3 regions of the Microbulbifer spongiae genome follow, and region 1 is predicted to be linked to each of the others. Evidence: predicted binding sites of a transcription regulator. Region 1 holds the regulator's gene; each other region holds the start of a gene.
The links. The regulator PhoB, encoded in region 1, activates phosphate uptake and scavenging genes when phosphate is short. The targets are predictions, from matches to a motif close to TGTCATAAANNTGTAACA.
Positions count from the first base shown of each region.

Region 1 (3,281 bases):
TCACGGCGTTGAGCACCAGGTTGGCGAAGGCGCTGTGCAGCTCGCCGGCGTCGCCACGGATGCGGCTGTCGGTTTCGCACTGTACCAAGACCTTGTGGCGACCGCCGCTAAAACTGCGCGCCTCCCGCGCAACCCGCCCTATCAGTTCGCTTACATCCACCGGCACATCACCAATCTTGCACTCAGAGGTCTCCAGGCGCGCCAACAGCAGCAGATCGTTGACGAGTGCCGCCATGCGCGCGGCCTGCTCCTCCATTTGTGCCAATGGCCGCTGCCAGGGTGGCGGTGCCACATCACTGCCCTGCAGGGTTTCCAAGTAGCCGGTGATCACGGTCAGGGGCGTGCGCAGTTCATGGGAAACATTGGCGACGAAATCGCGGCGCATTTGTTCCAGATTGCGCAGGCGGGTGATATCGCGAACAATGACCAGTGCTTCATTCTGGCCGTAGCGGGTGACTTCCAGCTGAAGTAGGAGGGCCTCGTTGCCGGGGGCTGGCAGGGTGAGGGGCTCCCGCACTCCGCTGGCGTCGCTGTGCATGTAACTGACAAAGCCGGGGTCACGCACAAAGTTGACCAGCGACTGCCCGGTATCACTGGCCTGCAGGCCGAGGAGTTCACCGGCGGCGGGGTTCCACCAAGCCAGATTATCGCCGTTCTCCAACGCCACTATGCCCTCTCTCAGGGCATTGGTGCTGTCCTGTACCCGGCGCAACATGGCGTGCAATTTCTGTCTTTCACGGCGGTGGCGGCGCTGTATACGGTAGAAATCGTCGTAGATCTCCCCCCAGATGCCAAAGGTGGAGGGCGACGGGCCGCGCCGGCCACCGGCCAGCCAGCGATTGAAGCGATGCTGCTGCCACAACAGCGATACCAGATAGACAGCCAGGCCCGCGATCAGGGCAATCGACCAGTTGCCCCAGATGAAACCGAGGATGATGCAGCCCAGGGCAATAAGGACAAAACGCGAAAACTCGCCAATACTGCGATCAAACATAGCCAAGTCGTGTTACCAAACGGACAACAGGGGGGATCGTTTCCTCCCCAACTGAATCACCTCTGGAAATCCGCCCGCTGAGCAATGGGCGTATCGGTGGGGATTCCGCGGGCACCAGTGTCTGCCCGGTGAAATTGTCACACTTTTTCAACAGTTTGCACAGAAAATCGATAGCCGGTGCCCCGCACCGTCTGGATATAGCGGTCGTGGCGGTCCAGTGCTAGGGCCTTGCGCAAGCGGCGGATATGTACGTCCACGGTGCGCTCCTCCACATAGACATTACCACCCCAGACATGGTCGAGCAGCTGGGTGCGGGTATAGGCGCGCTCCTGGTGGGAGAGGAAGAAAGTAAGGAGGCGGAATTCGGTGGGGCCCATATCGACCGGTTGGCCCTTGATGGTGACCCTGTGACTGAGAGGGTCCAGTACCAGATGCCCGGCGCTGAGGGGGTCCTCGGGAGTGGCCGGGCCAGCGCGGCGCAACACCGCTTTCAGTCTGGCCACCAGTTCGCGGGGGGAGAAGGGCTTGGTAATATAGTCGTCCGCGCCGGTCTCTAGCCCTTTGATTTTATTATCTTCCTCGCCTTTCGCGGTGAGCATGATAATGGGCACGGCAGTGGTCAGTTCGTCGCGCTTGAGACGCCGGGCCAGTTCCACCCCGGACACATCCGGCAGCATCCAGTCCAGCAGAATCAAGTCCGGCTTTTCGTCGATAACCAGAGCGTGGGCCTCGCGCGCATTCTCCGCCTCCAGACAACGGTAATCCGCCATTTCCAGTGCCACCCGCAGCATATCGCGCACCGCGGCCTCATCATCGACAATCAGGATCGTTTTACTATGCATTTGTCTGCTATTTCCGCTCTGTTGTCAGGATTTCCCATCACCGCCGGGGATTAAACGGGAATAGTATGACAAATATATGACGATCGCCCCCAGGCTCCCAATGCTGGGCTAATTCAGCAGGTATTGCATTGATATACCCATGAAAATAGCCAAACCCACCCAGTTATTGTTGAGAAAAGCCTGAAAACAGGCATCCCGCTCCCGCTTGCGAATCAGCCACTGCTGGTAGGTGAAGAGTATCGCCACAGCGACCAAACCCAAATAATAGACGGTGCCCAATCCAAAGCGCTGACCGAGGAACAAAAGAGCGATCAATACCAATAGCTGCAGGGTTGCAGTCAAACCCCTATCCATGTCGCCAAACAGGATTGCTGTGGATTTCACCCCGATTTTCAGATCGTCGTCGCGGTCCACCATCGCGTAGAAGGTGTCGTAGCACAGGGTCCACAACAGGTTTGCTGTGTACAACAGCCATGCCTGGGGGGGGATTTCGCCGCTGACCGCGGCAAAAGCCATGGGGATACCCATACTGAAAGCGGCCCCCAGGACTACCTGCGGCAGATGGGTGTGACGCTTGGCAAAGGGGTAGCAAAAAGCGAGCCCCAGGGCCGGCAGCGACAGGGTTATCGTGAGTGTGTTGGTAGTCAGCACCAACCCGAAAGCCACAGCGCTGAGTCCGGCGAATAGCCCCAGAGCCGCACGGGGGGAGATACTGCCGGTGGCGAGCGGACGCCCCGCTGTGCGTTTCACATGGCGATCAATTTCACGATCGGCGAAGTCGTTGACCGCACAGCCAGCTGCGCGCATCAGGATCACCCCGAGCGTAAACACGGCTGACAGGTGCAATCCAGGCCAACCGCCGGCGGCCAGCCACAGCGCGGACCAGGTGGGCCACAGCAGTAGCAGTATACCAATGGGCTTGTGCATACGTGCCAGCTGCCAGTAGGGCATCACAGCGGGCCAGCGCCGTGCAAGATATTCGCTGATCAAGGCGGATTCTCTCTGTCGTTGGATGCGGTGGCCCCGCTGGGCGGCCCGTCGGGCCGGAAGCTCGAGAGAAAAGTCTCGGCTACCAGCAGTGGCTTGTCCCGCAGCCAGAATGTGGAGCGGCGCCCCCAGGCATTGTCACTCTCCCTATCGAGTGCTGCCAGTTGCAGGCAGGGGTTGCGTGTCAGGTGGTTGAACTCCATATTGCCACGGCGAATGCCGGGCTCGCTGAACAGCAATTCCCCCAGCGGCCGATTGTCCAGACTGCGCAGGTTGCGGGATTTGCCCTGCAGACTGCGCAAAGGCAGGATGCTGCGTGCAAAGACCCAGGGGTGGCCGAGACCGTACAACAGCACTTCGCGCACTAGCGCTCGGCTGTGTGTACGCAAATTGAGTGCGCGGCACTCCTCCGCATGGGGTAGTTGCCAGCACTGGCTCAATACCTGCACGCGAAAATC
Region 1 is NZ_CP098023.1:4,344,778-4,348,058, forward strand. Features, by position in the region: gene phoR (phosphate regulon sensor histidine kinase PhoR) at 1-994, opposite strand, end outside; gene phoB (phosphate regulon transcriptional regulator PhoB) at 1,132-1,836, opposite strand; gene ubiA (4-hydroxybenzoate octaprenyltransferase) at 1,945-2,787, opposite strand; gene M8T91_RS18075 (chorismate--pyruvate lyase family protein) at 2,823-3,281, opposite strand, start outside.

Region 2 (3,281 bases), 760 kb from region 1:
ATTTCCAGGACGTGGCCGCGGGTGTTGTGCGCACGGGGGTTGGCGGCATCGATATCGTTCTTGCGGCGCTGTTTGTTTTTGGTCAGCATTACGTAGGTGCAGTCATTATGGGGGTTGGTCTCCACGTCCTCGGGGCGATCCATGGGGGTGGCGCCCAGTAGAGCAGCGGCGCGGCGCGCGTCGATCAGAACATCGGCCTGGTTGCGAAATCCGTGCTCTTCCGTGAGCGGCCCCTGTCCGTAGCGCAAAGCCAGCCATTCCCCCTGGCCATTGTCTGCAAACCTTGCAGCATAGAGTGTGCCTTCGGTCAGCAGTTCCCTGTTGCCGACATTGTCCTCGGGTCGATAAATGCCCCGGGAGATAAAACGGTACACGAACTGGTGTTCGTCATCGTCGCCACCGTAGGCCACCACCGCCTGGCCAGGCTTGCACACCAGGGTAAATCCCTCGTGCTCAAAACGCCCCAGGGCCGTGAGCTTGCGTGGCCTGGATGCTGGATTGTAAGGGTCGTATTCCACCATCCAGCCAAAGCGGTTGGGTTCGTTGGGCTCCACCTGGATATCGAAGCGGCGATCATAGTTTCCCCAGTTGCGGTTCGAGGGGGCGATACCAAAGTTGTGATGATTGCGCGCCTCGCGGGGGTCTTCTATTTTTTCGGGGTCCCCTTGAAAGGCACTGCCAAATCCCTCTTCCGCGATCAGTACTGTCCCCCAGGGGGTTTTGCCGCCCGCGCAGTTGCCGATGGTGCCCAGCACCCGTCTGCCTGTGGGGTCTTCTGCCGTGCGCAGTCGCCTGTCTCCGGCAGCCGGGCCGCGGATTTCCATCGCTGTGGCTGCGGTAATCCGCCGGTTGTAGGGGCTGTCTAAGTGTATCTGCCAGCCATCCGGGCCGCGTTCGATTTCCACAACCGAGTGACCACAGGCGGCCTGCTCCACCGCTACATGGGCGCCACTGACACCGCGAGTGGCACTGAATTCATCATTGTAGCCGGGAAACATCAGGTGGGGTTGGGTGTATTCGTGATTTACACACAACAGCCCGCGCGTGCTGTTGCGGCTGCGGGCGTGCATATCCCCCCGGTTCGGGGGGGCATTCGGGGCCAGGGGCATAAAAGCGATAAAGTCATTGTTGTAGCCAAAGCGCTGCTGCTGGCTTTTGCTGTCCAGCTTTTCCGGGTGAAAAGGGATATCCGTCTCGGTGATGGGGTCTCCCCAGCGCAGTAGCAGGTCGGCGCGGTATCCCTCTGGCAGGTGATGTTGCGAATCCAGGGCGTGGGGAATTTCCGTAAAAGAGAGGTTCTCCCTGTGGTTTTTTTTCTCCTCGCTGCTGCAGCCGGGCAACAGCATGAGTTTGCCGGCGGCTCCGGCAGCTGCTGTGGTACCCAGGGCTTTCAGCAGGGTGCGTCGAGGGGGGTGTTTGGGGTGGTGGCTCACATTCTGCTCCGGTAGAGGGCGTTGATAGGTGCGATCAACCGCCTTGGTGAATCTCTGCGGTACGGTTTGACAGGCCGGACACCGGGTGGTTGTGCCCGTGTCATGGCCAGAGCTGATCCACAAAGGCTTCAGGTTTCCATAGGGAGATTAGCGGTCAATTTTGAAAGATTAATGACACCTTAAAAAAAACGTCACGCAACAGTCATAGTCACCACTTACTCTGCGCTGCGCTAAAAGACGCCACCGGCAAAACGGGAGTGGGGATGTGATGAAAGATAACAGCCAGTGTTTGCGGCGGCTGGATATGCCTTTGATGGCGCTCGCTGTGGCCATGCATACAACAGGTGCGGTTGCGCAGCAAGACGGGCCACAGGCCATGGAGACGGTAGTGGTCACCGCCCAGGCCAGCAATGCACGCAGTGATCTGGAGCGCCAGCGCAACGCCAACAAAGTGGTGGCGGTACAGACCTCCGATGCGATCGGGGAACTGCCGGATGCCAATGTGACCGAGGCACTGCAGAGAATGCCCGGCGTGTTTATTGCCCGCGACCAAGGCGAAGGGCGCTTTGTGGGTGTGCGCGGAATAGACCCCAACCTGAATGCCTCGACGATCAATGGGATAAGCCTGCCGGCACCAGAAACGGACAGTCGTGCGGTGGCCCTGGATGTTATCCCCTCGGATCTGCTCGCCAGCCTGGAAGTCTTCAAGACCCTGACCCCGGATATGAGCGCCGATTCGATTGGAGGGGCCATCGAAATCAAGAGCCTCAATGCCCTGGATTACGATGACAGCCAATACAAATTCAGTGCAGAGAACAGCTACAGCAGTCTTCAGGAAGAAAACAGTCCCAAACTTGCCGCGAGCATGACCCATGTATTTGCCTTGTCTGGTGACAGGAGATTGGGTGTGGCCCTGGCCGCCAGTCATCAGAAACGCCATTTCGGTTCGGAGAATATCGAAACCGATGGTCGCTGGGAGCATTTTACCGCCGTGGACGGCAGCACCGGGATTGGTGCCAGAGAGATTGAACAGCGCGATTACACTATCACACGTGAACGTACCGGCATTGCGGCCAATTTTGATTTGGATCTCGGCAGCGATGCCAGCCTCTACCTGCACAGCCTCTATTCAGACTTTGCAGATGAAGAGATTCGCCAGCGCAATTCCTGGAAACTGGATGCGCAACGGGATGTGCCGGAAAGTATCTCGGATAATTCGGCAGAGTGGGAAGAGGCAGCGCTGGAAAAATCCCTCAAGGATCGTCGGGAACAACAGGAAATTCTCTCTGTGGTTTTCGGTGGTGAACACTATTTTGACCTTTGGAATTTCTCTTTTGCCCTGGGGTACTCTCACGCAGAGGAAACCGAACCCCATCGCCGCGATACCACTTTCGTTCTGGAGCCCTTGCGTCTGGGGTACGTGGAAGCCGGTAAAACCCCGCGTATGGCCGTGGACAGTAAAGGGCTGGAAAAAGTGTTGGACCCGGCCAGCTACCAGTTGGATGAACTGGTCATTGAGGACAATGACACCGAGGACGGAGAACTGAGCCTGCGCCTGGATTTTAGTCGCGAATTTGAATGGGCCGGTAATCCGTCCACCATACAATTTGGCCTGCACGAGCGCCAGCGGAAAAAACAAGGGGATTTGAACGCAACTATTTACGAAGGTTTCGCAGGCGATTACACCCTGGCTGACTTTGCCCGCAACAACATTGATTACCATCTGGATACATTTGGTCCGGGCATCAATGCCGGCAGCCTCAATCGTTTTATCAACAACAATCTCGCCGACTTTGCGCTGGATGAAGCCGAAACTGCGTTGTCTTCTGCACGCGATTACACCATGTG
Region 2 is NZ_CP098023.1:673,598-676,878, forward strand. Features, by position in the region: gene M8T91_RS02660 (PhoX family protein) at 1-1,433, opposite strand, end outside; gene M8T91_RS02665 (TonB-dependent receptor) at 1,702-3,281, shown strand, end outside.
Region 2: a site for PhoB is predicted at 1,593-1,610, ahead of M8T91_RS02660 (PhoX family protein). Genes of this name have one in related genera too.

Region 3 (3,281 bases), 1.1 Mb from region 1:
TATTGATTTCAGCTACCTGGACCGGCAGCGCGGTCTGGTAGGGGAAACCTGGCTGGCAAATGCCACCCTGGATGGCGCACTCGACAGCCAGGGCATGGTGTGCGATTTTGGTATTGTCAAAAAAACTCTTCGCCACTGGCTCGATGACCAGCTTGACCACCGCCTTCTGGTACCCACCCTGTCCCCCGACCTGGAGCTCGCAAACCACGGCGGCCAGATATCGCTTACCTGGTCACTGGCCGGCGGAGAGCAAATATCGGTGTCCGGCCCGGAACAGGCTTTCGCACTGGTAGAAACAAAGAGTATTCACCCACAGGCGGTTGCAAGCTGGAGTGTGCAGCAACTGGCGGGCGCTTTCCCGACCCATGTCGATCAATTGAAGCTCTGCTTCGATGCAGAGATGATTGAGGGCGCTTTTTACCATTACAGTCACGGACTGAAAAAGCACCTGGGCAACTGCCAGCGCATCGCCCACGGCCACCGCTCCCGTATCCAGGTGTTCATCGAGGGACAACGCAACAGAGCACTGGAGCAGCAATGGGCTCAGCGCTGGAGGGATATTTATCTGGGCACGCGCGAGGATTTACAGGCAGCGGGCGGTGCAAAAACCCTGCGCTTTGCCTATCAAGCGCAACAGGGGCGCTTTACCCTTACGCTTCCCTCGCGCTGTTGTGCAGTCATTGACTGCGATACCACCGTCGAACAACTGGCCCAATATATTGCCAATACCCTGGCCGCGGAATTACCGGGCAAGGAAATTACCGTGCGCGCTTACGAGGGGCTGGGCAAAGGGGCCATCGCCACTGCACAGCTGTAAGCTGTGCCATCGCATACCCGGAGTGATTGAGTGCAACAATTCGAGGCTGGTCGATCTTGAACCTGATTGTTTTACAAGAAACGGATTTCATCAGCGCCGGACTTGTCCGCCTGAGCGGTCGCAGGCTGGAATATATTATCCAGGTACACAGGGTCGAGCCCGGCCAGCGGTTGCGCGTTGGGCTATTGAATGGCGATATCGGTTTTGGAACAATCACCACGCTCACCGACCAGTGTGTGGAGCTCAAGGTGGAATTACAATATCCCCCGCCCCCTGCACTACCCCTGACCCTGGTTTTGGCGTTACCGCGCCCGAAGATGCTAAAGCGTGTCATTCAGCATGTCACAGCACTGGGTGTGAAAAAGCTGATTCTGCTCAACAGCTACCGCGTGGAGAAATCTTATTGGCAAACACCCTGGCTCGGGCGGGACAAGATTCACCGACAATGCCTGCTGGGACTGGAACAGGCGATGGATACCCGGATGCCGGACATTATTCTGCGCAAACGCTTCAAGCCCTTTGTGGAGGATGAGCTGCCCGAACTGGCAGCCGGCTCACGAAAACTGCTTGCCCACCCGGTTGCCGGTGAGTACTGCCCTATTGATATCGGGGAAACAACCACCCTGGCCATTGGCCCCGAGGGCGGCTTTATCCCCTATGAAGTGGAAAAACTGCAGGAGGCAGGCTTTCACCCAGTGCATTTAGGGCCGCGTATTCTCAAAGTGGAAACAGTGCTGCCGGTACTGGTGAGCCGGCTGTTTCCCGCCCGCTGAATTCCACTGATATCCGCTCTCCCGGATTGGCTTGCGAGTTGTCGCCAAGAGAGGTACGCAGGGTTCAATCCCTTTTTAGGAAGCATTGCACTGCGCTTTTTGACATACTGTTAATCAAGATTTCTTCATTTCTTCAACAACGCCACCGATAATCCCCACCCGAGCAGCCCACAACATGCTCACTGCGCGCAGTGGGGATATTTGTGATTTATTCATCAACATTTCATCATTTTGTCATAAAGAGGACATATTTTTCGGCCTCATTTTACTGCCTTAAGGTCAAACTGTTATGTACCCGCTTCTTCATCGTTTGTGCCACACATTGATACTGTCATTCGGGCTGGCCTGGACCTCCGCGGCCGCAGCGGAAGTCCCGGCTTTCGATCCAAACACAAACGGTCTCTTATTTACCCTGCACGGTTCCAACACTATTGGGGCTCAACTGGCACCCAATCTGATTCGCAAATACCTAGCCACAAAGGGTGCACAAAACATCCGATCCACACCCCTGGGCACAATCAACGAGCAACGCATCCAGGCGGATGTTGGAAACCAAGCAGTTTTTATTGATATTGCCGCACACGGCTCCAGCACCGGTTTCAAAGGGCTGGAACAATCACAAGCGGACATCGCCATGGCCTCCCGGCCCATCAAGGCCGCGGAACGGGTCTTATTAAACCGGTTGGGAGATATGCGCAGCAATCGCGCAGAACATGTAATTGCCATTGATGGAATTGCGATTATTGTGCATCCGGACAATCCAGTGAAGCACTTGACCTTGCAGCAAATTGCAGCCGTTTTCTCCGGTGACATTCGCAATTGGTCACAAGTTGGTGGGCACCGCGGCCACATCCGAGTTTACGCCCGCGACAACCAGTCCGGCACCTGGGACACGTTTAAATCCCTGGTTCTTGGCAAGGATTACAGCCTTATTGAAAATGCGGAACGATTCGAATCCAACGATCAGCTCTCCGACAGGGTTGCCGCCGATTTAAACGGTATCGGGTTTGTCGGGCTGGCATCGATTCGCCATGCCAGAGCCATCGCTGTTTCCCATCAGGACACCCAGCCCCAAGCCCCGGTGCATCTCACCATCGCAACCGAAGACTACCCTCTCTCTCGCCGCCTGTTCCTGTACACGCCGGTGCATTCCCTCAAGCCGGCAGCAGAGGAGTTTCTGTACTTTGTACAGAGCGAGGCGGGCCAGGAGCAGGTAAAGACAACCGGGTTTATCTCCCAAACCCCGATCAGCATCAAGCCAGCAAGCACGCGGGAAGGCCCTGAAGATTACCTTGCATTAACCCAACATGCGGAACGCCTGAGTATCAATTTTCGCTTTGCAGAGGGCAACGCCACTCTGGACAATAAAGCCCAACAGGATATCCAGAGGCTGGCGAAGTATATGAAAAAGCCGGAGAACCGTGATCGTCAATTATTGTTGATCGGTTTTGGGGACGAAAAAGCCAGTGCAGAGCGCTCTGTTGTATTGTCCAAACTGCGTGCGCTAACAGTTCGCTCCGCCCTGCACCATCACCAGGTCAACACAGCACCGGTACAGGGGTTTGGAGCCTACCTTCCTGTCGCCTCAAATAATTCCAGGGCAAAAATCAAAAACCGCAGAGTGGAAGTCTGGCTGCTTTAACCATTTATCGGAGGATTCTCCCCTGCAAAAAGAAAAAGCCCCCGACAAT
Region 3 is NZ_CP098023.1:1,004,945-1,008,225, reverse strand. Features, by position in the region: gene M8T91_RS04155 (6-carboxytetrahydropterin synthase) at 1-817, shown strand, start outside; gene M8T91_RS04150 (16S rRNA (uracil(1498)-N(3))-methyltransferase) at 844-1,590, shown strand; gene M8T91_RS04145 (substrate-binding domain-containing protein) at 1,880-3,232, shown strand.
Region 3: a site for PhoB is predicted at 1,823-1,840, ahead of M8T91_RS04145 (substrate-binding domain-containing protein). Genes of this name have one in related genera too.